Regions from separate parts of the Azoarcus sp. DN11 genome, predicted to be linked through region 4. Evidence: predicted binding sites of a transcription regulator. Region 4 holds the regulator's gene; each other region holds the start of a gene.

Region 1 (4,816 bases), 2.1 Mb from region 4:
TCGTGCTCATCACCAGAACGGAAAACTGCTTGCGACGTTGCGAGGCCATCTTCCCCTTCCCCCAAGGCAGAGCGCGTTGCGCTCCATGCTGGCAGCAAGGTTATGCCTCGCGAGTCGCCGCGAACATTCGCCGAAAGCAGGGGTGAGGGACTAGTTCGTGGCAGGGGGACTAGTTCTTCGGTACTAGTCCGGGCCTGAGAGGCTTGTCGTTGCCAGGGCGGCCTGGCCTGTCTGGCTCAACGTGAACCGGGGCGACTCCCATTTTTCGGGCGATGTGACCTAGTTCCTGCCCCTCTGGCGTGCGATGCGGGGAAAATCCCCCAATGCCGGCTGGAGCGGCATCCATCGGCGAACGCAGCGAAAAAAATGCGCGCGGCCGTGTGGTCCGGCTTTTCCCCTCTGACCCGCGGGTGCGCCACTGAGGGAGGAGCGGCCATGATCACAGACGTTAAAGCGGGGCGTGCCGGTGCGCGCGCCCCGACCCCTTCGAGCGCCGCCGGGCTGGCTGGCGTGGCAGTGCCGGAATTGCATGAATCGCACGAATCGCGACGCCTGTTCCTGCAGCAGGCGGTGACCTGCAGCACCGTCCTCCCCGTACTGGTCGGACTCACGGGCCCCGCCTGGGGCGCCAACGCGAATCCCCCGGCGACCACCGGTCCCCGGGTGGTGCGCAGCTTCAACGATGCCTATCTGGAACTCGTTCGGCTCCTGCGCGAAGCCTGCGAGGTGGAGCACGTACTGATGCTCCAGTACCTCTACGCTGGCTTCTCCCTTACCCCTGCCTACCGGACCCTAGCGGGCAGCGGCACTCCGGGAGCCGATACGCTGCTGGGGGTTGCCGTGCAGGAGATGCAGCACCTGGCGAGCGTCAACCACCTGCTGGTGCTCCTCGGGGCGGCCCCCAACCTGCTTTCGGCAGAGTTTCCGTACGAGCCCCAGATCTATCCCTTCGAGTTCAACCTCGAGCCGCTGAGCCCGCGGAGCCTTTCCAAGTACATCTACGCCGAGGCCCCGATCGGCTTCTTCGATGGCCCCCGAAGTCCTGCCGACGCACAATTCGCCGACAGCGTCCTGGCGATGATCGGCCCCAAGCGCCGTCCCAACCACGTGGGCAGCCTCTACAACGCGCTCATCGCCCTCGTCGGGGAGGTGAGTCGCCGTCCGGGCATGCCCAAACTCGACGCCTGGCTGGCCAAATTGGAAGCGATCAAGGCGGAGGGGGAGAAGGAGCATTTCATCTTCTTCAAGAACGTGTTCCTGGCGCACCACCCGGCCTTCGACGGCCATCGCGACGCCTGGCAACTGGCGCCGACCGATCCCGCGTATCCTGCCTACGCGGTGCCGGTGAACCCCACGGCCTATGTGGGGCATGAGAACGAGATCCTGAACCCGGACCTGCGCGCCCTGGCTTGGCTCGCCGACCTGCACTACTGGACGGCACTGCTGCTGCTCGACCTGCACTTCCGCAGCGGCGACGACATGCCACGGAGCCTCGCTCTGGCGCACATGTCCGGGCCGCTGTTGAGCCTCGGGCGGCACCTGCCCATCCTCGGCGGCGGGCTGCCTTTCGACCCGCTGAACTTCGGCAGTGCGCCGGCGCTCGACATGGTGGGTAGCCGGCGGCTCATCGCGAGCCTCGTGCGGGAGAGCATGGAGCTCGCCAAGGCGATGGCTCCGGCCCTGCCGGCCGATTACCCCGCGGGCGTGGCCGAAACCACTCTCGTCGCCTTGAGCGACAACAGGCAGATCGCGGCACGCGCGCCCTGAGTTTCAATTCACCCGCGCCACCGAATGAGGTGGCGCTCAGGCCGCGTGCGCCCGGCGATAGTTTCCGAGCACCTTGACGATATTCGCGAAGAGGAAGATGAACTCGGCGGTGACGAGGGCGCCGGCAAGCCGGATCAGCCAGGGATTGCCGGCGAGCGCGGCGAGCAGCAGCGCCGCGAGCGCCGCCGCGTGCACGCCCAGGTGACGCCGGATCGGCTTGTCGGGCTGCAGCTTCTTCATGTTCGGCGCCTTGCCGACGTCCTGGGTCAGGTGCAGCCACGCGAGGAAGGGCACGATCTTGTAGAGCATGCCGACAATCACGCTGACGAAGCCGCCATGCAGTACCAGGATGCCCGCGAGGATGGGCCAGGCCTGGTGGTCCGAATGATGTGCGACCAGCACACACGCGAGTCCCGCGATGAAGCTGCCCATGCCCAGCTGGAACGCCCGTGTCGTCATGTCCGGCACCGACCGGCGCGACTGGCGCTGCAGCTTCAGGGTGCTCACCGCGAACGCCACGCAGAGCACTGCGAGCGCGGTCGACAGCGCGAACTCCGCGACGCCCAGTTCGCCGTACACCGTTGCGCTCCACAGCACCAGCACGGCGCCTGTGCCCAGCGCCCAGAAGCGCGTCAGGGGCGCCGGGTAGTTCGGCGTGATCTGGAACATCGGCACTACCACCCAGCTCGCCGCCGCGAGCAACACCCCGGCTCCGCCCAACAGCGCCCAGCCGATATGCAGCTTCAGCACCACCAGCAGCGGCAGGGCGAGGCCGCGCGACAGGGTCAGCCCCAGCGCCATGCCCAGCGCGATCGCGACCGTGAACCCGAGCAGTGCGATGCGCATGTCGCGTGGTGTCGCCTGCGCGACGGGTATTCGCCGCAACCCGAGGAAGGCCGCTGCGACGAAGATGGCCAGTCCGCCCCCCAGCAGCACCGTCGCCGGCATGAGAAAGCCGTGGGAACCGCTGCCGAGCCCCCACGCGAGGCACAGCGCCCCGATCGTCATCGCCAGATGCACGATGGTCGCGATCGGGCCCGAGCGCGGAATCACCGCGCCCGCCACCACCGGCAGCACCTGGAACATCGCCCCCAGCATCACCGTCAGCATGAAGCCCACGGTCACCAGATGCGTGACCGCCAGCGCCCCCGGCGTCCAGCGCGAATCGAGCAGTTCCGGTGCGGCGAGCAGCGTTGCGCCGGCAGCCACGCCGAAGATCGGTGCGGTCAGGAAGAAACGCAGCGGCGTCGAGAAAGCCGGCGCCGCGTCGTAGCTGAGGGTCTGCCCGTCGGGAATCATGGGTTCAGGATGTCGATTTCGACGACGCCGTCGTCACGGATGCGGTTCTCGTACTTGTAGCCGTCGCGGTCCAGGATCCGGAACAGCGGGTAAGGCATGCGGTCCAGCAACAAGGTCATGCTCTCGCCCTTGGGCAGGTCCGCCAGCGTATCCATCGCCAGTTCGAAGGGTTGCGGTGGTTCCAGACCGCGCGCGTCTACGACTTTTTTCATCAGGCCCTCGCGTGAAGGCGCTCGCTCAGCCCGGCGGCGACATCGGAGCCGCCAAGGTGCGAGTCGCACATGGGATAAAGGATATTCTCCTCCTTCATGTTGTGCTGCTGCATCAGGATCAGCAAGGTTTCCGATTCGCCGGCATAGTCGTCGCCGTCCTTGTTCGCGAGTGCGTCGCGCATGCGGGCGAGCGCGCTGCGCATCTCGGCATGTTCGCCGCGCATCACCTTTGTCGGCCCTTCGGTCATCCCGGTGGCGGCTTCGAACTTCGGGAAGAGCAGGGATTCCTCGGCATCGAAATGGTTTTCCATTTCTGCCGCGAACTGCTCGAACGCTGCGCTTGCCTCGTCCCACTTGCCCTTGGCTGCAGCCGTCTCGGCACGGGCGAAGGTCTGGTCGCAGCTGCGGTGGTCGTCGGTCATCAGGGAAGTGATCTGGCTCATGGTCGCGGGTCTCCGGTTAGGTGATTGCAATTCTCCCAATCCGCGAAGGGGGATCCTTGATGCTTATCAAACCGTTCGTGTATCCAATCAATTCAGGAGCGGGGCCGAATCGGGAATCCACGCGCGGTGCAATGGCAAACGCATTTACAGCCGGAAACATCCACACAGGCATGTCATGGCCAGAATGCGCACCGGGCAAGGATCGCGCGCGCAAGATTCACACCCGCGCGCGGGCCTGCTAGATTGATGTCATTGGGCGCGTGAAACGTCCGCCCACCCGTCCGGTATTCTCGTGGAGGCACTGCATGTCCGTTGAAGGGCTGGCTCGCAAGTTCCGTTTCGATCCTGCGCGGCTGAAGCGCCCGGCAAAGTGGCTGGCCGGCACCGTCCTTGTCATCGCCGTGCTCGGATTCCTGGTCGCGCCGCCGCTGGTGCGCCACTTCGGGCAGAAGATCGCGTCCGACATCCTCGGCCGCCAGGTGACCATCGAGGACATCGACATCAACCCCTTCGCGCTGTCCGTGACCGCAAAGGGATTCAGCATCGCCGAAGCCGATGGCCAACCCGGTGCCTTCTCGTTTGCATCGCTTTACGCCAACCTCGAAAGCGAGTCGATTTTCCGCGGCGCCCTGGTCTTGCGCGAACTCCGCCTCGAGGCGCCACGCATCAATTTCGTCCGGCTCGACGAGTCCCGCCACAACTGGACCGACGTGCAGGAGCGGCTTGCAGCGCGTCCGAAATCGCCGGACGACAAGCCGGCGCTGTTCTCGCTCAACAACATCCAGCTGGTCGACGGCACGGTCACCGTCGAGGACCGTACGGTGGGCGTCAGGAACGAGATCACCAACCTCACCATCGGCGTGCCCTTCGTCTCCAACCTTCCGGTCAAGGTCGAACTCTTCACCGAGCCGGTCGTCTCCGCGCTGATCAACGGCCATCCGCTGCAACTGGTCGGGCGTACCCGTCCCTTCGCCAACGACCGTGACACCGTCCTCGACCTCAAGCTCGACGGCTTCGACTTCACGCCTTATGTGGCCTACCTGCCGTTCAAGCCGGCGTTCCGGCTGCCCGAAGGCCGTGTGTCGACGGACATCG
Region 2 (4,816 bases), 900 kb from region 4:
AGTTCGATGAAGTACAAGGACGCACCCGACGGCGACAAGAAGTGCGCCAGCTGTAATCTCTTCGTCCCGGGCGCATCGCCGGCCGATCTCGGCGGCTGCAAGGTATTCCCCAACGACACGGAGATCTCGCCGAACGGTTACTGCATGGCCTGGGCGAAGAAGGGCTGAGCCCGAGCCGCCCGACGGATGCGACAGCCTGCCTCGTCATGTGGCGCCGGCCTTCCGGCGGCGCAGAAGGTCGCGGAGCTGCCGCATCCTCTCCCGCCCGGTCCGGGGTTGCCGCCGGCCGGGCAGCCCCGATATGCTAGACTCGCTGCCGGATTTTGAACCGGCGCCCCATGCAGATTCATCTCGTCGTCCCCGGCCTCATCTGGCCGGGCATCTCGGCTCTCGGCCCTGCTTCCGGACTCGACCTGACCTCGCTCGCCTGGCTGCTCGGCCAGGGAAAGCGCCATCTCGCGCCTTTCGAGCCGCTCGATATCCAACTCGCGCGCCTCATGGGCTACCCGGACGATGCGTGTGCCGAACCTCTCCCGCTCGCCACCCTCCGTCGGCTCGGCGAGCCGGCTTTGCCTGCACCGGCGCCGGGCACCGATTGGCTCTGTGCCGACCCCGTCAATCTGTCGTTCGCACGCGAGCATCTGCTGCTGAACGAATTTCCCGGGAACGAACCCGCGCCGGACGAGGTTGCGGCACTGATTTCCGCGCTGAACGATACGTTCGGCGACCTCGGCAGCTTCGAAGCCGCGGCGCCGAACCGGTGGTATCTGCGCGCGGCCGCCCCGACCCGGGCGCGTTTCTTTCCGCTGCACGACGTCGTCGGCCGGCCCGTGCGTGATTTCCTGCCCGAGGGGGAGGACGCGCGCCGGTGGCAGCGGATTTTGAACGAGCTGCAGATCGTGCTGCACAACCATCCTGCGAACCAGGCGCGCGAAGCGGCCGGACACCGGCCGGTGAACAGCCTCTGGTTCTGGGGGGGCGGCACGCCTCCTTCGAATACCCCCCGCCCGCACGGTGCGATCCAGACGGACGATCCGCTGATGCGCGGCTTTGCCATCGCCGCGGGCTGTACGCCGGACACGCCGGATTGCGACAAGGCGCTGGGGCAGGACACGCTCGTCGTGCTCGAGGATCTGCTTCTGCCCGCGCGGCATCTCGACATCGACAGCTGGAGAGGCCGCCTCGAGCAGCTCGAACACGCCTGGTTCGCCCCGCTTGCGACTGCGCTGCGAAGCAAGCGATTGAAAGAGCTTCGTATTACCGCAGCGGGCGACCGCGGGACCCTCGAACTGACCGTGCGCACGGCCGACGCCTGGAAATTCTGGCGCAAGCCGTTCTCCCTGGACCTTCTGCTGAAATCCTTCGCACTCACTGCCGCGGCCGACGGCGGCCAACGCCAGCCATTCTCCCAGGCAGCCCCCCGATGACCCGAATCCAGCCGCGGGCAGTCCCGCCCCGAGCCGTGCAGCGCCTGATCGACGCCGGCACGCATCCTCTTCTCGCCCGCATCTACGCCGCGCGCGGGATTGCCCGTCGCGACGAGCTCGACTACTCACTCAAGGCCCTCATCCCTCCCGCAGCGCTGAAGGGGGCGCGCGAAGCGGCCGAGCTGCTTGCGGATGCCATCGAAGCCGGCGCGCGCATGGTGATCGTCGCCGACTACGACTGCGACGGTGCAACTGCCTGCGCGGTCGGCGTGCGCGCGCTGCGGGCGTTCGGCGCGGACGTCGGCTACCTGGTGCCGAATCGGTTCGAATACGGTTACGGGCTGACACCCGCCATCGTCGAGCTCGCCGCGCGCATGGAGCCGGACGTCCTGATCACCGTCGACAACGGCATCGCGAGCGTCGAAGGGGTTGCGGCCGCCCGCAGCTACGGCATGGCAACGGTGATCACCGACCACCACCTGCCCGGCGATACGCTGCCGGAGGCCGACGTGATCGTGAACCCGAACCAACCCGGTTGCGATTTCCCGAGCAAATCCCTGGCCGGCGTCGGCGTGATGTTCTACACGATGCTCGCCCTGCGGGCCGAGTTGCGTGATCGCGGCGCGTTTGCCGGCCGGCAGGAGCCGAACCTGGGTGAGCTGCTCGATCTCGTCGCGCTCGGCACGGTGGCCGATGTCGTGAAGCTCGATCACAACAACCGCATTCTCGTTTCGCAGGGGCTCGCACGGATGCGGGCGGACCGCATGCAACCGGGGGTCCGCGCGCTGTTTTCGGTTGCCGCCCGCGAGGCCGCCCGGGCGAGCACTTTCGACATGGGGTTCGGACTCGGTCCGCGGCTCAACGCCGCCGGCCGCCTGTCCGACATGAGCCTCGGTATCGAATGCCTCATCACCGACGACATGGGGCGCGCGCTCAACATCGCGCAGGAACTCGACCGGCTGAACCGCGAACGGCGCAGCATCGAGCAGGACATGCAGGAAGCCGCCCTCGCCCGCCTGGCGGGTTTCGAGCCGGGGAACACGGCAACGGCCAGCCTGTTCGAGCCCGACTGGCACCAGGGCGTGATCGGCATCGTGGCCGGGCGGATCAAGGAAAAGCTGCACCGCCCGGTGATCGCGTTTGCGCGGGGGGACGAAGGACAGCTCAAGGGTTCGGGCCGCTCCATCCCGAACCTGCATCTTCGTGACGCGCTCGACCTCGTCAGCAAGCAGCATCCCGACCTGATCCTGCGCTTCGGGGGGCACGCCATGGCGGCAGGGTTGACGATCCTGGAGGGCGACTACGATCGCTTCCAGTCCGTCTTCGAGGAAGTCGTGCAGTCGCTTGTCGATCCGTCGGACCTGACCCGCACCCTCGAAACCGACGGCCCGCTCGAATCCGGATACATGAGTCTCGAGGCGGCGCGCCTGATCGAGCAGGACATCTGGGGCCAGGGCTTCGCGGCGCCACTGTTCGACGATGTATTCCGGGTCGATAATCAGCGCCTCCTCAAGGACAAGCACCTGAAGCTCCAACTGTCAAAGAACAACGTCCGCTTCGACGGCATACGCTTCAATTGTGTCGATGGTGCGCCACCGCAAATCCGGGCAGCTTTCCGCCTTTCACCAAACGAATACAACGGTGTCACGAGCCTTCAGTTGATGCTGGAGCACTTCGAGACAGCCTGAATCCCGCGTCTTCCAATGCAATCTGGCCCCGGCCGACATCTCTGGATGTCGCCCGGGGCCTGTTTTTTGATCCTTGTCAAACATGAGTGATTTATTTGTGCGGCGCACATATCCACGAAAGAAAAGTGGGTAATATCGCCCACATTCAATCACGTCATGCAAAGGGAGTATGTTATGAAGAAATCGCTTGTCATCGCCTCCATGCTCGCGCTGGGTGTCGCCAGTCCCGCTGCGCACGCCTACAAGGCAGGCGACTTCATCGTCCGCGCGGGTGCGGCCAAGGTCGATCCGGAAATCGGCGAGTCGCACGTGTCGTCGACCGCGACCGGCAGGATCCCGGGCTCCAAGGTGGACGTGAGCGACGATACGCAACTCGGCCTGACCTTTGGCTACATGCTGACGGATCACGTCGGCGTCGAGCTTCTCGCCGCCACTCCGTTCAAGCACTCCGTCAGCGTCGGCGGGCTCCCGGCCGGCCTCAACGGCAAGCTCGCCACGATCGAGCAACTGCCGCCGACGGTGACGGTGCAGTATTTCCCAATGGATGCCAGCTCGAAGTGGCAGCCATACATCGGTGCCGGCATCAACTACACGACGTTCTTCAATGAGAGCCTGACGAGCGCACGCAAGGCACAGGGATTCTCCGAGCTGGACCGCAAGCATTCCTTCGGCCTCGCGCTGCAGGCGGGCGTCGACTACATGCTGACCGATCGGATCGTGCTGAATGCGGCGGTCTGGCGGATCGACATCGACAGCGAGGCGACGGCCCGCCATGCTGCGCTGGGCAAGGTCAAGGTCAATGTCGATATCGATCCGTGGGTCTACATGGTCGGCATCGGCTACAAATTCTGACCAGGGCTCACACCGGCACACGGAACGGCGATCTGCGGGTCGCCGTTCTGCTTTCAGTGCCGCGAAGATGACCTCGTCAGCGCGCGAAGCGACCCGAACCGGGTATACTTATTGGTTTTCCAGATTTGCCCGGAGCCTGCCATGGAAGCCGAACGCCTCAACGCCATCGCCCAGAAACTCGACGACCTGCAGGCCCGCGGTCGCGAACTTCGGAGGTATCTTTGACTACGACGAGAAAGCGTCGAAGCTCGAAGAAGTAACCCGCGCACTGGAAGATCCGGCAGTCTGGAACAATGCCGAAAAGGCGCAGGAGCTAGGCAAGGAAAAGCGCCAGCTCGAGGACATCGTCGTCAATCTGCGCGACATCGAGCAGATGTCCATCGACCTGAAGGACCTGTTCGAACTGGCCCAGGCCGAGGATGACGAGGACACCCTCACTGCGGTCGAGGACGATCTCGCGCCGCTGGAGGCCAAGGTCCACACGCTCGAATTCCGCCGGATGTTCTCCAATCCGATGGACCCGAACCCCTGCTTCATCGAAATCCAGGCCGGCGCCGGCGGCACCGAGGCCCAGGACTGGGCCGGCATGCTCGAGCGCATGTACCTGCGCTACTGCGAGCGCAAGGGCTTCAACGTCGAGGTGATGGAAGAGTCCGAAGGCGAAGTGGCCGGCATCAAGGGCGCGACGATCAAGGTCAGCGGCGACTACGCCTATGGCTTCCTGCGCACCGAATCCGGCATCCATCGCCTCGTGCGCAAGAGTCCGTTCGACTCCAACGCGCGGCGCCACACCAGCTTTTCGTCGGTGTTCGTGTATCCCGAAGTGGACGACTCGATCGAGATCGACAT
Region 3 (4,816 bases), 150 kb from region 4:
TTCGACGGCATCGAGCGCTACACGCCGCAGATCGTGTCGTGGAACGGCGGCGGCTTCGATCTGCCGGTCCTGCACTACCGCGGCCTGCGCCACGGCGTGTCGGCGCCGCGCTACTGGGATCAGGGCGAGGGCGATTATCACGACTCGCGTGACTTCAAGTGGAACAACTACATCGGCCGTTATCACAGCCGCCATCTCGACCTGATGGATCTGCTGGCGATGTACCAGCCGCGGGCGAATGCGCCGCTCGACGAACTTGCCAAGCTGATGGGCTTCCCGGGCAAGCTCGGAATGGACGGCTCGGCCGTATGGCCGGCGTGGCAGGAGGGGCGGATTGCCGAGATCCGCGACTACTGCGAGACGGATGTCGTGAACACTTACCTCGTGTATCTCGGTTTTCAGCGCATGCGCGGCCAGCTGGACACGGCCGCCTATGCTGCCGAACTGGACGTGGTGCGCAGCGCGCTCGCGCGTATCGACGCGCCGCACTGGAAGGAGTTTCTCGCCGCCTGGCCGGCTTCCTGAGCGCCTGGGGAGTCGGCACGTCGTTTCAGGTCTGAATCCCGCCAGATGAAAAACGGCCAGCGCGAGGCTGGCCGTCGGTGCAACGGTCGGGGCGGCAGGACCGCCCGTGCGGCGATCAGTACACGTCGTGCTGCGTGTTGTACACGTTGAAGTGGCCGGTCGGCGTGATCAGTTTGGGATCCTTGATCACGGTCTTCAACTGCAGGGTCTTGTCATCGACGACGACGATTGCCGATTCCTTGTCCTTCGCCGACCAGACCGAGAACCACACCTCGTTGCCGTCCTTGTTGTACTCGGGTTGCACGACACGCTTGGCGCCTTCGTCTTTCAGACCCGCCCATTCGCCGATCGGCAGAACCTTGTAGCCCGCCTGCAGGTTCTTCAGGTCATATACGGCGACCGATTGCGAGACCTTGGATTCGGGATTGAGCGGGTTGTCGACGTAGAGGTGGTTCGATTTCGGGTGGGTCTTGATGAACAGCGAGCCGCCACCCTGGCTCTTGAGGTTTTCGACCAGCTTCCACGCGTATTGCTTGTGATTCTTCGGATCGGTGCCGACCAGCGCGATCGTATCGTCGCCGAGGTGGCCCGTTGCCCACACCGGACCGTACTTCGGATGCACGAAGTTGGCGCCGCGGCCCGGGTGCGGGATCTTGCCGACGTCGATCAGTCCGGCGAGCTTGTCTTCCTTGGCGTCGATCGCGGCGATCTTGTTCGACTGGTTGGCGGCGACCATGAAGTAGCGCTTCGACAGGTCCCAGCCGCCGTCGTGCAGGAAGCGCGCGGAGCCGATCTCGGTCATCTTCAGGTTGGTGATGTCGGAGTAATCGACCATCAACGTCTTGCCCGTTTCCTTCACGTTGACGACGAACTCGGGCTTGAAGTGCGAGGCGACGATCGAGGCGACGCGCGGCTCCGGGTGATACTCCTGCGTGTCGACGGTGAGGCCGCGGGTGGAGACGATCTTCAGCGGTTCGAGCGTGTCGCCGTTCATGATGACGAACTGGGGCGGCCAGTAGGCGCCGGCGATCGCGAGCTTGTCTTCGTAGCCTTTGTACTTGGATGTGTCCACCGAGCGTGCTTCGAGCCCGATGCGGATTTCGGCGACGTTGTCGGGTTTCTCCATCCACAGGTCGATCATGTTGACGCGCGCGTCGCGGCCAATCACGAACAGGTAGCGACCCGAGGCCGAAATGCGGGAGATGTGCACCGCGTAGCCGGTCTTGACGATGTTGATGATCTTCTTCGTATCGCCGTCGATCAGCGCGACCTCGCCGCTGTCGCGCAGCGTGGTCGAGAAGATGTTGGAGATGTTGAAGTCGTTCATCTTCTTCGTCGGCCGCTTCTCCGGCGGGATGATGACCTTCCATGTCTGCTTCATGTCCGCCATGCCGAATTCGGGCGGGGTGGGGGCGGTCTGCTGGACATAGCGGGCCATCAGGTCGACCTCGTCGTCGGAGAGTTCGCCCGACGTGCCCCAGTTGGGCATGCCCGCCGGCGATCCGTACTTGATGAAGACCTTGAGGTATTCGGTGCCGCGCGCGAGCGTGATGTCCGGGGTGAGCGGCTTGCCGGTGGCGCCCTTGCGCAGTACGCCGTGGCAGCCGGCGCAGCGCTGGAAGTAGATGTTGCGGGCCTTGTCGAATTCGGCCTTGCTCATCTTGGGAGCGTCGGGATTGCTGTCCTTGTACAAGTCCGCGTCGGCGAGCGGCGAACCGCCGGCCTGGTATTTCGCTTCAGCTTCGCCCATATGCTTGGGTTCTTCGGCGAAGGCCTGCGCGATAGCCAGCGGCAGGCTGGCGAGTACGATTGCGCCGGACAGCCATTTGCGTTGCTTACTCATTTGCGATCTCCCTTCTGAAAGATGTCGTGCGGTAAAGCGTTTCAGCGCCAGAGATTGATCCTTGTCGGAGGGCAAATCCTTAACCTTGATCAAATTGGGGGCTTAACCAATACGTCTATGACGAAGTCACCAGGCCAGGGGTTTTGTCATGCCGTGAGCGCAAATTCGTCGGGATGCGGAACCTGCGTGAGAAGACTGTGCAGCGAGACGACGGAGCCGACCATGATGAGTGCGGGCGACTTGATTCCCGCGCGTCTCACCGATCCGGCAAGGCGGTCGATGCGGTCGGTCAGGGTGATCTGATGGCTTGTCGTGCCGGCGTGGACAACGGCTGCGGGTGTGTCGCCGGGCAGGCCGTGGGCGATGAGCTCGCGGCAGATGATGTCGAGCGCGCCCAGGCCCATGTAGATCACGACCGTCTGGTTGGGCCGCGCGAGCGCGGGCCAGTCGAGGTTGACGCTGCCATCCTTGAGATGACCGGTCGTGAATACCACCGATCGTGCGTGGTCGCGATGCGTGAGCGGCATGCCCGTACAGGCGGAGATGCCGCACGCGGCCGTGATGCCCGGCACGACTTCGCAGGCGATGCCCTGGCCGACGAGCTCCTCCATTTCCTCGCCGCCCCGTCCGAACATGAAGGGGTCGCCGCCCTTGAGCCGCACGACGTCGAGACCGGTGCGCGCGAGTTCGACGAGCAGGCCGTTGATCTGGTCCTGCGGCAGCGAGTGGTTGCCGGATTCCTTGCCGACGTAGATCAGGCGTGCGCCGTGATTGACCAGCGCGAGGACGCCTTTGCCGACGAGATGGTCGTAGACGACGATCTTCGCGTCCCCGATCAGGCGTGCCGCCCGCAGCGTGAGCAGGTCCGGATCGCCGGGGCCCGCGCCCACCAGGTAGACCTTGCCGACGGAGTGGGGGGCGTGGCCGCCGACACCCTTGTGCGTGCTCATGGATGGCTCTCCAGGGGCCGCGCGGACGCGCCTGCGCGGCAGGTTCTCGATGGCAAACAGCTGAATCGCGCCGACACTGTATCCCTACACCGCGTCCGGGAAATTAACCGATATCAAGGAGCGCGGGATGCCGTGCGATTGATACTTGCCTTGCCGCGTCGGCCGCCAATCTCCCTGAAAGCGGGGAAACGGCGCGGGGCGGGCCAGCCAATCTTCAGGAGGTCGAAGCGTGTCGAGCGGGGTGTTCCGGACGATATTTCTGGCATCGGTCGCGCTGGCTGCGGCAATGCCCGCCTGTGCGCAGCAGGCAGCCCCGCAGCCCGAGCGCATGCGCGAACTGGTGCATCTGGTGCGCCAGGATTGCGGTTCATGCCACGGACTGACATTGCAGGGCGGGCTGGGGCCGGCACTGACGGTTGCCGCCTTGCGCGACAAACCGCGGGACAGCCTCGTCGCGACCATTCTCGGCGGCCGCCCCGGTACACCGATGCCGCCGTTTCGCGGTATCGTCGCCGACGATGAGGCGGCGTGGATCGTGGAACGGCTGCAGGCGGGCTTCCCGGCGGATTCGGGCACCGCGCGCTGAGCGGGCGCCCGGGCATCCTTGCAGTTCGAATATGAGTTGAGGGTCAAATGCTGCACCTGATCGTGAAGTACATGTGGTGGATTGTTGCTGTGCTGCTCCTGTCCGCCTGTGCGACGCCTCAGGCGCCGCTGCGCGGCACCGGCGACCTCGGTGTGGTGATCGAGCGTGCGACGGGGCAAGTGCAGGTGATCGAGACCTCCGGGCGCAAGTCGCTCGCGCAGGTGTCGGGGCTCGGGGACCTGTCGCACGCGTCGGTGGTGTTCTCGCGCGACGGGCGATATGCCTACGTGTTCGGGCGCGACGGCGGGCTTACCAAGGTCGACCTGCTGACCGCGACGGTCGCCGGGCGCGTCGTGCAGGCGGGCAACTCGATCGGCGGCGCGATCTCGCAGGATGGCCGCCTGGTGGTCGCGCAGAACTACGAACCGGGTGGGATCAAGGCCTTCGATGCCGACACGCTGGAACTCGTCGCCGACGTGCCGGCCGACTACGGCACGGAGGGCAAGCGCTCAAAGGTAGTCGGCCTCGCCGATCTACCCGGCAACCGCTTCATCTATTCGCTTTTCGACGCGAACGAGATCCGCGTCACCGATCTCTCGGACCCGAAGCACCCGAAGACCGAGCGCTACCCGGCCGGCAAGCAGCCCTACGATGCGCTCGTCACGCCGGATGGCCGCTATTACATCGCCGGCCTGTTCGGCGAGGACGGCCTGTCGATGCTCGACCTGTGGCAACCGGGCGAGGGCGTGCGCACCATCCTGCCCGGATACGGCCGCGGCGAGCAGGCGTTGCCGGTGTACAAGATGCCGCACCTGCGCGGCTGGGCGGTCGCGGCCGGGCGCGTCTATCTGCCGGCCATCGGGCACCACGAGGTGCTCGTCGTGGAAATGGGGAGCTGGAAGGAGGTTGCGC
Region 4 (4,816 bases):
CGTGTGCCGTTCTGAGCGGCAGCGGCTTCCTGCTGCAGGGCCTATGGATGATGCTCCGGAGTCCCCTCGTCGATCATCGTGTGACGCGCATCCTGCCGCACATCATCGATACGGTATTCCTGGGGAGCGCGATCACGCTTGCGGTGATGAGCGGGCAGTATCCCTTCGTCGTGCCCTGGGTCACCGCGAAGGTCATCGGTCTCGTCGTCTACATCCTTCTCGGCGCGACTGCGCTGCGCTGGGGTCGCACGATGCGGACCCGCGTGCTGGCGCTGGCCGCGGCCGTCGTCACTTTCTCGTGGATCGTCTCGGTGGCGTTGAGCAAGAACCCCGCCGGATTCCTGACTCTTACCGGAGTGTTTTGATGGCCGATTCGCTGATCCCCACGTCGCCGGGTTTCGAAACCCCGCTCGAGATGCTCGAAGCCTGCCATGAGCGCCTGCAGGCACAACTGGCCACGCTGGCCCGGCTCGCGGCCTGGCTTCCCGAGCATGGTCCCGACCGCCAGGCGCAACAGGCCGCGACCAACGTGATGCGCTACTTCGATGTTGCCGCGGTGAAGCACCACCAGGACGAGGAGGACGATCTCTTTCCCGTCCTGCGCGAGCGCGTCGATGAGGCCCGGCGGGGCGAGCTCGGTACGCTCATCGACTGGATCCTGGCGGATCACCAGCGGCTGTTCGCGGGCTGGGCGCAGATGCGCGCGCGGCTCGAGTGCATCGCGCGCGGAGAAAGTGCCGACCTGACGCCGGCCGCGGTGGAGGAATTCGCGGGCGCTTACCGGCGTCACATCGCGCGGGAGGAAGGCGAATTGCTCCCCGTCGCCCGCAGCGTGCTCGGCGCGCAGGATATCGAGGTGCTGTCGGGAACGATGACTGCGCGGCGGCGCCAATAGGGCGGGGCGCCGCAATCGGCGGCACGGCACGCACCCCGGTCAGGGGCGGGGCGACGGCGACGGGTGCTGGATCAGCCGCTTCAGGCCGACGATGTCGAGAATGCGGATGTGCTTCTGCTGGACCGCGATCAGGCCTTCGTCCTGGAACTTCGAGAAGGCCCGCGACACCGTTTCGAGCTTGAGGCCCAGATAGGAGCCGATCTCCTCGCGGGTCATGCGAAGGTGGAATTCCGCGGGGGAGAAGCCGCGCGCCGTGAAACGCTGCGACATGTTGAGCAGGAAGGCCGCCAGGCGCTCTTCGGCGCGCATCGAGCCGAGGAGGGTCATCACGCCGTGGTCGCGCACGATCTCGCGGCTCATGACCTTGTGGAACTGGAGCTGTAGGCCTTCGACCACGCGCGACAGTTCCTCGAGCTTGCTGTAGGCGATCACGCAGACTTCGCTGTCTTCGAGCGCGATCGCATTGCAGGAATGGGCTTCGGTGCTGATGCCGTCGAGACCGAGCATTTCGCCGGTCATCTGGAAGCCGGTGACCTGTTCGCGCCCGTCCTCGAGTAGCACGTCGGTCTTGAACGAACCTGCGCGGATCGCGTAGATCGCCTCGAACGGATCGCCCGCGCGATACAGATGCTGCTGCCGCTTGATCTTGCGCCGCGCACCGACCAGTTCGTCGAGACGGTCGATTTCCGATTCCGACATCCCGAAGGGCAGGCACAGTTCGACCAGGTTGCACTGGGAGCATGCGACCTTCAGGCTCGCGACTGTAATCGGCACCGTCGCCTTCATTTGCACGATAATATTGTTCCTTCTACATCGACCGAGAAGTGGCAGGCGCCCGGCGGAATGGACCGTTGATCCACGTCAACCACAAAACTGCGGCTTTTTGAGATCGTACGGAATGCACTCAAGCGAAACATCCATGACCAGTCAGAAAGATCTTGTGTTCGACCAGCAGCTGATTCGCCGGTTCGACATCAATGGGCCGCGCTACACGTCCTACCCGACGGCCGACCGCTTCGTCGAAGCGTTCGATGCCCGTGCATTGCGGGACTGGCTGGCGCAACGCGGTGTCGGGGGCGTGAGCAAACCGCTCTCATTATACTTCCACATCCCGTTCTGTAACACGATCTGCTACTACTGCGCGTGCAACAAGATCATCACGAAAGATCATGCACGTTCGGCGAAGTACCTGAAGTATCTCGATAAGGAAATCGGGATGCAGGCCGCCGCATTGGGCGGTAGCCACCAGGTCACGCAGCTTCACCTCGGCGGCGGCACGCCGACCTTCCTGTCGCATGACGAGCTGCGCCAGCTCATGGATTCGGTGCACAAGCGCTTCACGCTGGTGCCGAACGGCGAATACTCGATCGAGGTCGATCCGCGCAAGGTCGACTTCGACACCGTGAAGCTGCTCGCCGACCTCGGCTTCAACCGCATGAGCGTGGGCGTGCAGGACTTCAACGAAGACGTGCAGGAAGCGGTCAATCGCATCCAGAGCTTCGATGAAACCAGGCTCGTGATCGAGTCGGCCCGCGCCACCGGCTTCAAGTCCATCAGCATGGACCTGATCTACGGCCTGCCGCGCCAGAACATCATCAGCTTCAACCGCACGCTGGAGCAGGTACTGGAGCTGTCGCCGGATCGCATCTCGCTGTACAGCTACGCGCACCTGCCGGGCCTGTTCAAGCCGCAGCGCCGTATCTCGATCAACGACATGCCGACCTCGGACACCAAGCTGCAGATCCTGCAGATGGCGATCCGCCGGCTGACGGAGGCGGGCTACGTCTATATCGGCATGGACCACTTTGCCAAGCCGGACGACGAGCTCACGATCGCCCAGCGCCAGGGGCGCCTGCACCGCAATTTCCAGGGCTATTCGACGCAGGCCGAATGCGACCTGCTGGCCTTCGGCGTGTCGGCGATCGGCAAGATCGGCCCGGTGTACTCGCAGAACGTGAAGACGCTCGACGAGTACTACGACGCCCTCGATCGCGACGAACTGCCGGTCCTGCGCGGCGTCGAGCTGACGGCCGACGACCTGCTGCGTCGTTCGATCATCCAGGCGCTGATGTGCCATTTCGAGCTGTCGATCGATTCGATCGAGATCGCGCACCTGATCAAGTTCGACGAATACTTCGCCGCCGAACTCGAGGATCTCAAGGCGATGGAGGAGGCCGGCCTGCTGAAGGTCAGCGACAAGTGGATCAGCGTGCTGCCGCCGGGGCGCCTGCTGGTGCGCGGCATCGCGATGGTCTTCGACCGTTACCTGCGCGCCGACCGCGAGCGCGCGCGTTATTCGAAGGTCATCTGAGTCCGGCCGGCGGCCCGTTGTCGCGGGCTGCCTGGGGCGGGAGAAGGTGGTACAGTGCGGGCGTCCTCGGGCGCCCGTTCTTCTTTCGTGTCCCGCCCGCGTGAGTTTCCCGCCCTTTTGTCCTTGCCATGCCTGAAACCGGTTACATCGCAGCCTTCCTGATCGGCCTTCTGGGCGGCACACACTGCGTCAGCATGTGCGGCGGGATCGTCGGCGCTCTGACTGTGAACATGCCGGGTCGCGCCGGGCGGCAGTGGCCGGTGCACCTGGCCTACAATCTCGGGCGGGTCGCGACTTACACGATCCTGGGGGGATTGCTCGGCGCCCTCGGGACCGTCGGCATGCTGTTCTCCAACGTCCTTCCGGTCCAGATGGCCTTGTATGTGCTGGCGAACCTCATGCTCGTCGCGCTGGGGCTGTACCTGACGGGATTCACGGGCCTGCTCGCGCCCGTCGAGCGGGCCGGATTGGTGCTGTGGAAGCGTGTCCAGCCTTTCACCGCGCGTTTCATCCCGGCGCGTTCGGTGGGGCACGCCTTGCCCCTCGGGCTGCTGTGGGGCTTCCTGCCTTGCGGCCTCGTCTATAGCGTGCTGACCACCGCGCTGGTCACCGGGTCCGCCGGGCGCGGCGCAGGGCTGATGCTCGCCTTTGGCCTGGGGACGCTGCCGAATCTGATGTTGGCGGGCATGCTGTTCAAGCGCTTCCGCGACATTACCCGCAACCGGCGCGTGCGATTCGTGGCGGGGACGCTCGTGCTGGGCTTCGGCGTGTTCGGGCTGTTCCATGCGCCCACGCTCGGCGGAGCCTTGTGGAAGGGCGTCGTCTGCGAGGTGTGAGTCGCCTCACGAGGATGTTCGCGTTCGCGAGCCGTGAGCGTGTGCCTCGGGCGGCGAAGTGGGCGGCTCCTCGGATGCCGTCGAGAGCGCGTGCAGGATCGGGCAGGGGGCGGGCGCTTCGGTGTGTTCGCAGCAGGTCACGAGGCCTTGCAGCGCACTGCGCATCTCCTCGAGCTGCCGGATGCGGGATTCGACGTCGGCGATCTTCGCCTGCGCGAACGCGCGTGCACGCTCGCGGTCTGTCTCTTCGTCCAGGGCGAGCAGTTCCGAGATCTCCTCGAGGCTGAAGCCGAGCGTCTGCGCGCGACGGATGAAACGCAGGCGCGCGAGTTCGTCGGTGCCGTAGACGCGGAAGGCGCCCTTGTGCGCACCGCCTTGCGGGAGCAGGCCGCGACGCTGGTAGTAGCGCACGGTTTCGACGCCGACGCCGGCTGACTTCGCCAGGGTTCCGATCGTGAGCTCGCTCATGGGGATTGACTCCGTACTTTGGTACAGGGTCTAGACTGCCCCAGTCGTCCCGTTTCTGCAATGGCGGCGGGATGCAGCGCCCCTCGGGATTGTGAAGATAGAGATTGGAGTCGTGCATGAGTGCCCCCGAATCGATGGTCAAGCATTCCTCCCTCGAATTGCCGGTTGCCGGGATGACCTGTGCCGCGTGCGCCGCGCGGATCGAGAAGGTGCTGAACCGCTTGCCCGGTGTTGCCGCTTCGGTCAATCTGGCCGCGGAAAAGGCGCGTGTGACATTTGCGGACGCCCGCAGCAATCCGGATCAGG

What was found. The regulator FNR, encoded in region 4, switches genes on or off when oxygen is low (the NO sensors DNR and NnrR bind a similar motif). The targets are predictions, from matches to a motif close to TTGANCTAGNTCAA.
Region 1: CDA09_RS07310 (hemerythrin domain-containing protein) is a predicted target of FNR. The motif match lies at 3,778-3,791, and genes of this name have one in related genera.
Region 2: CDA09_RS12590 (OmpW/AlkL family protein) is a predicted target of FNR. The motif match lies at 3,182-3,195, and genes of this name have one in related genera.
Region 3: cobA (uroporphyrinogen-III C-methyltransferase) is a predicted target of FNR. The motif match lies at 3,422-3,435, and genes of this name have one in related genera.

What each region holds. Positions count from the first base shown of each region.
Region 1 is NZ_CP021731.1:1,584,381-1,589,196, forward strand. Features, by position in the region: gene CDA09_RS07290 (MFS transporter) at 1-49, opposite strand, end outside; gene CDA09_RS07295 (ferritin-like domain-containing protein) at 436-1,767, shown strand; gene CDA09_RS07300 (hypothetical protein) at 1,804-3,066, opposite strand; gene CDA09_RS07305 (DUF2249 domain-containing protein) at 3,063-3,278, opposite strand; gene CDA09_RS07310 (hemerythrin domain-containing protein) at 3,278-3,721, opposite strand; gene CDA09_RS07315 (DUF748 domain-containing protein) at 4,027-4,816, shown strand, end outside.
Region 2 is NZ_CP021731.1:2,744,087-2,748,902, forward strand. Features, by position in the region: gene CDA09_RS12575 (high-potential iron-sulfur protein) at 1-168, shown strand, start outside; gene CDA09_RS12580 (hypothetical protein) at 339-1,427, shown strand; gene recJ (single-stranded-DNA-specific exonuclease RecJ) at 1,424-3,115, shown strand; gene CDA09_RS12590 (OmpW/AlkL family protein) at 3,290-3,967, shown strand; one part of gene prfB (peptide chain release factor 2) at 4,109-4,189, shown strand; one part of gene prfB (peptide chain release factor 2) at 4,191-4,816, shown strand, end outside.
Region 3 is NZ_CP021731.1:3,787,917-3,792,732, reverse strand. Features, by position in the region: gene CDA09_RS17550 (3'-5' exonuclease) at 1-525, shown strand, start outside; gene CDA09_RS17545 (nitrite reductase) at 641-2,368, opposite strand; gene cobA (uroporphyrinogen-III C-methyltransferase) at 2,515-3,318, opposite strand; gene CDA09_RS17535 (c-type cytochrome) at 3,605-3,904, shown strand; gene CDA09_RS17530 (cytochrome D1 domain-containing protein) at 3,952-4,816, shown strand, end outside.
Region 4 is NZ_CP021731.1:3,642,405-3,647,220, reverse strand. Features, by position in the region: gene CDA09_RS16840 (SirB2 family protein) at 1-365, shown strand, start outside; gene CDA09_RS16835 (hemerythrin domain-containing protein) at 365-895, shown strand; gene fnr (fumarate/nitrate reduction transcriptional regulator Fnr) at 935-1,681, opposite strand; gene hemN (oxygen-independent coproporphyrinogen III oxidase) at 1,815-3,206, shown strand; gene CDA09_RS16820 (sulfite exporter TauE/SafE family protein) at 3,335-4,042, shown strand; gene CDA09_RS16815 (MerR family transcriptional regulator) at 4,049-4,510, opposite strand; gene CDA09_RS16810 (heavy metal translocating P-type ATPase) at 4,627-4,816, shown strand, end outside.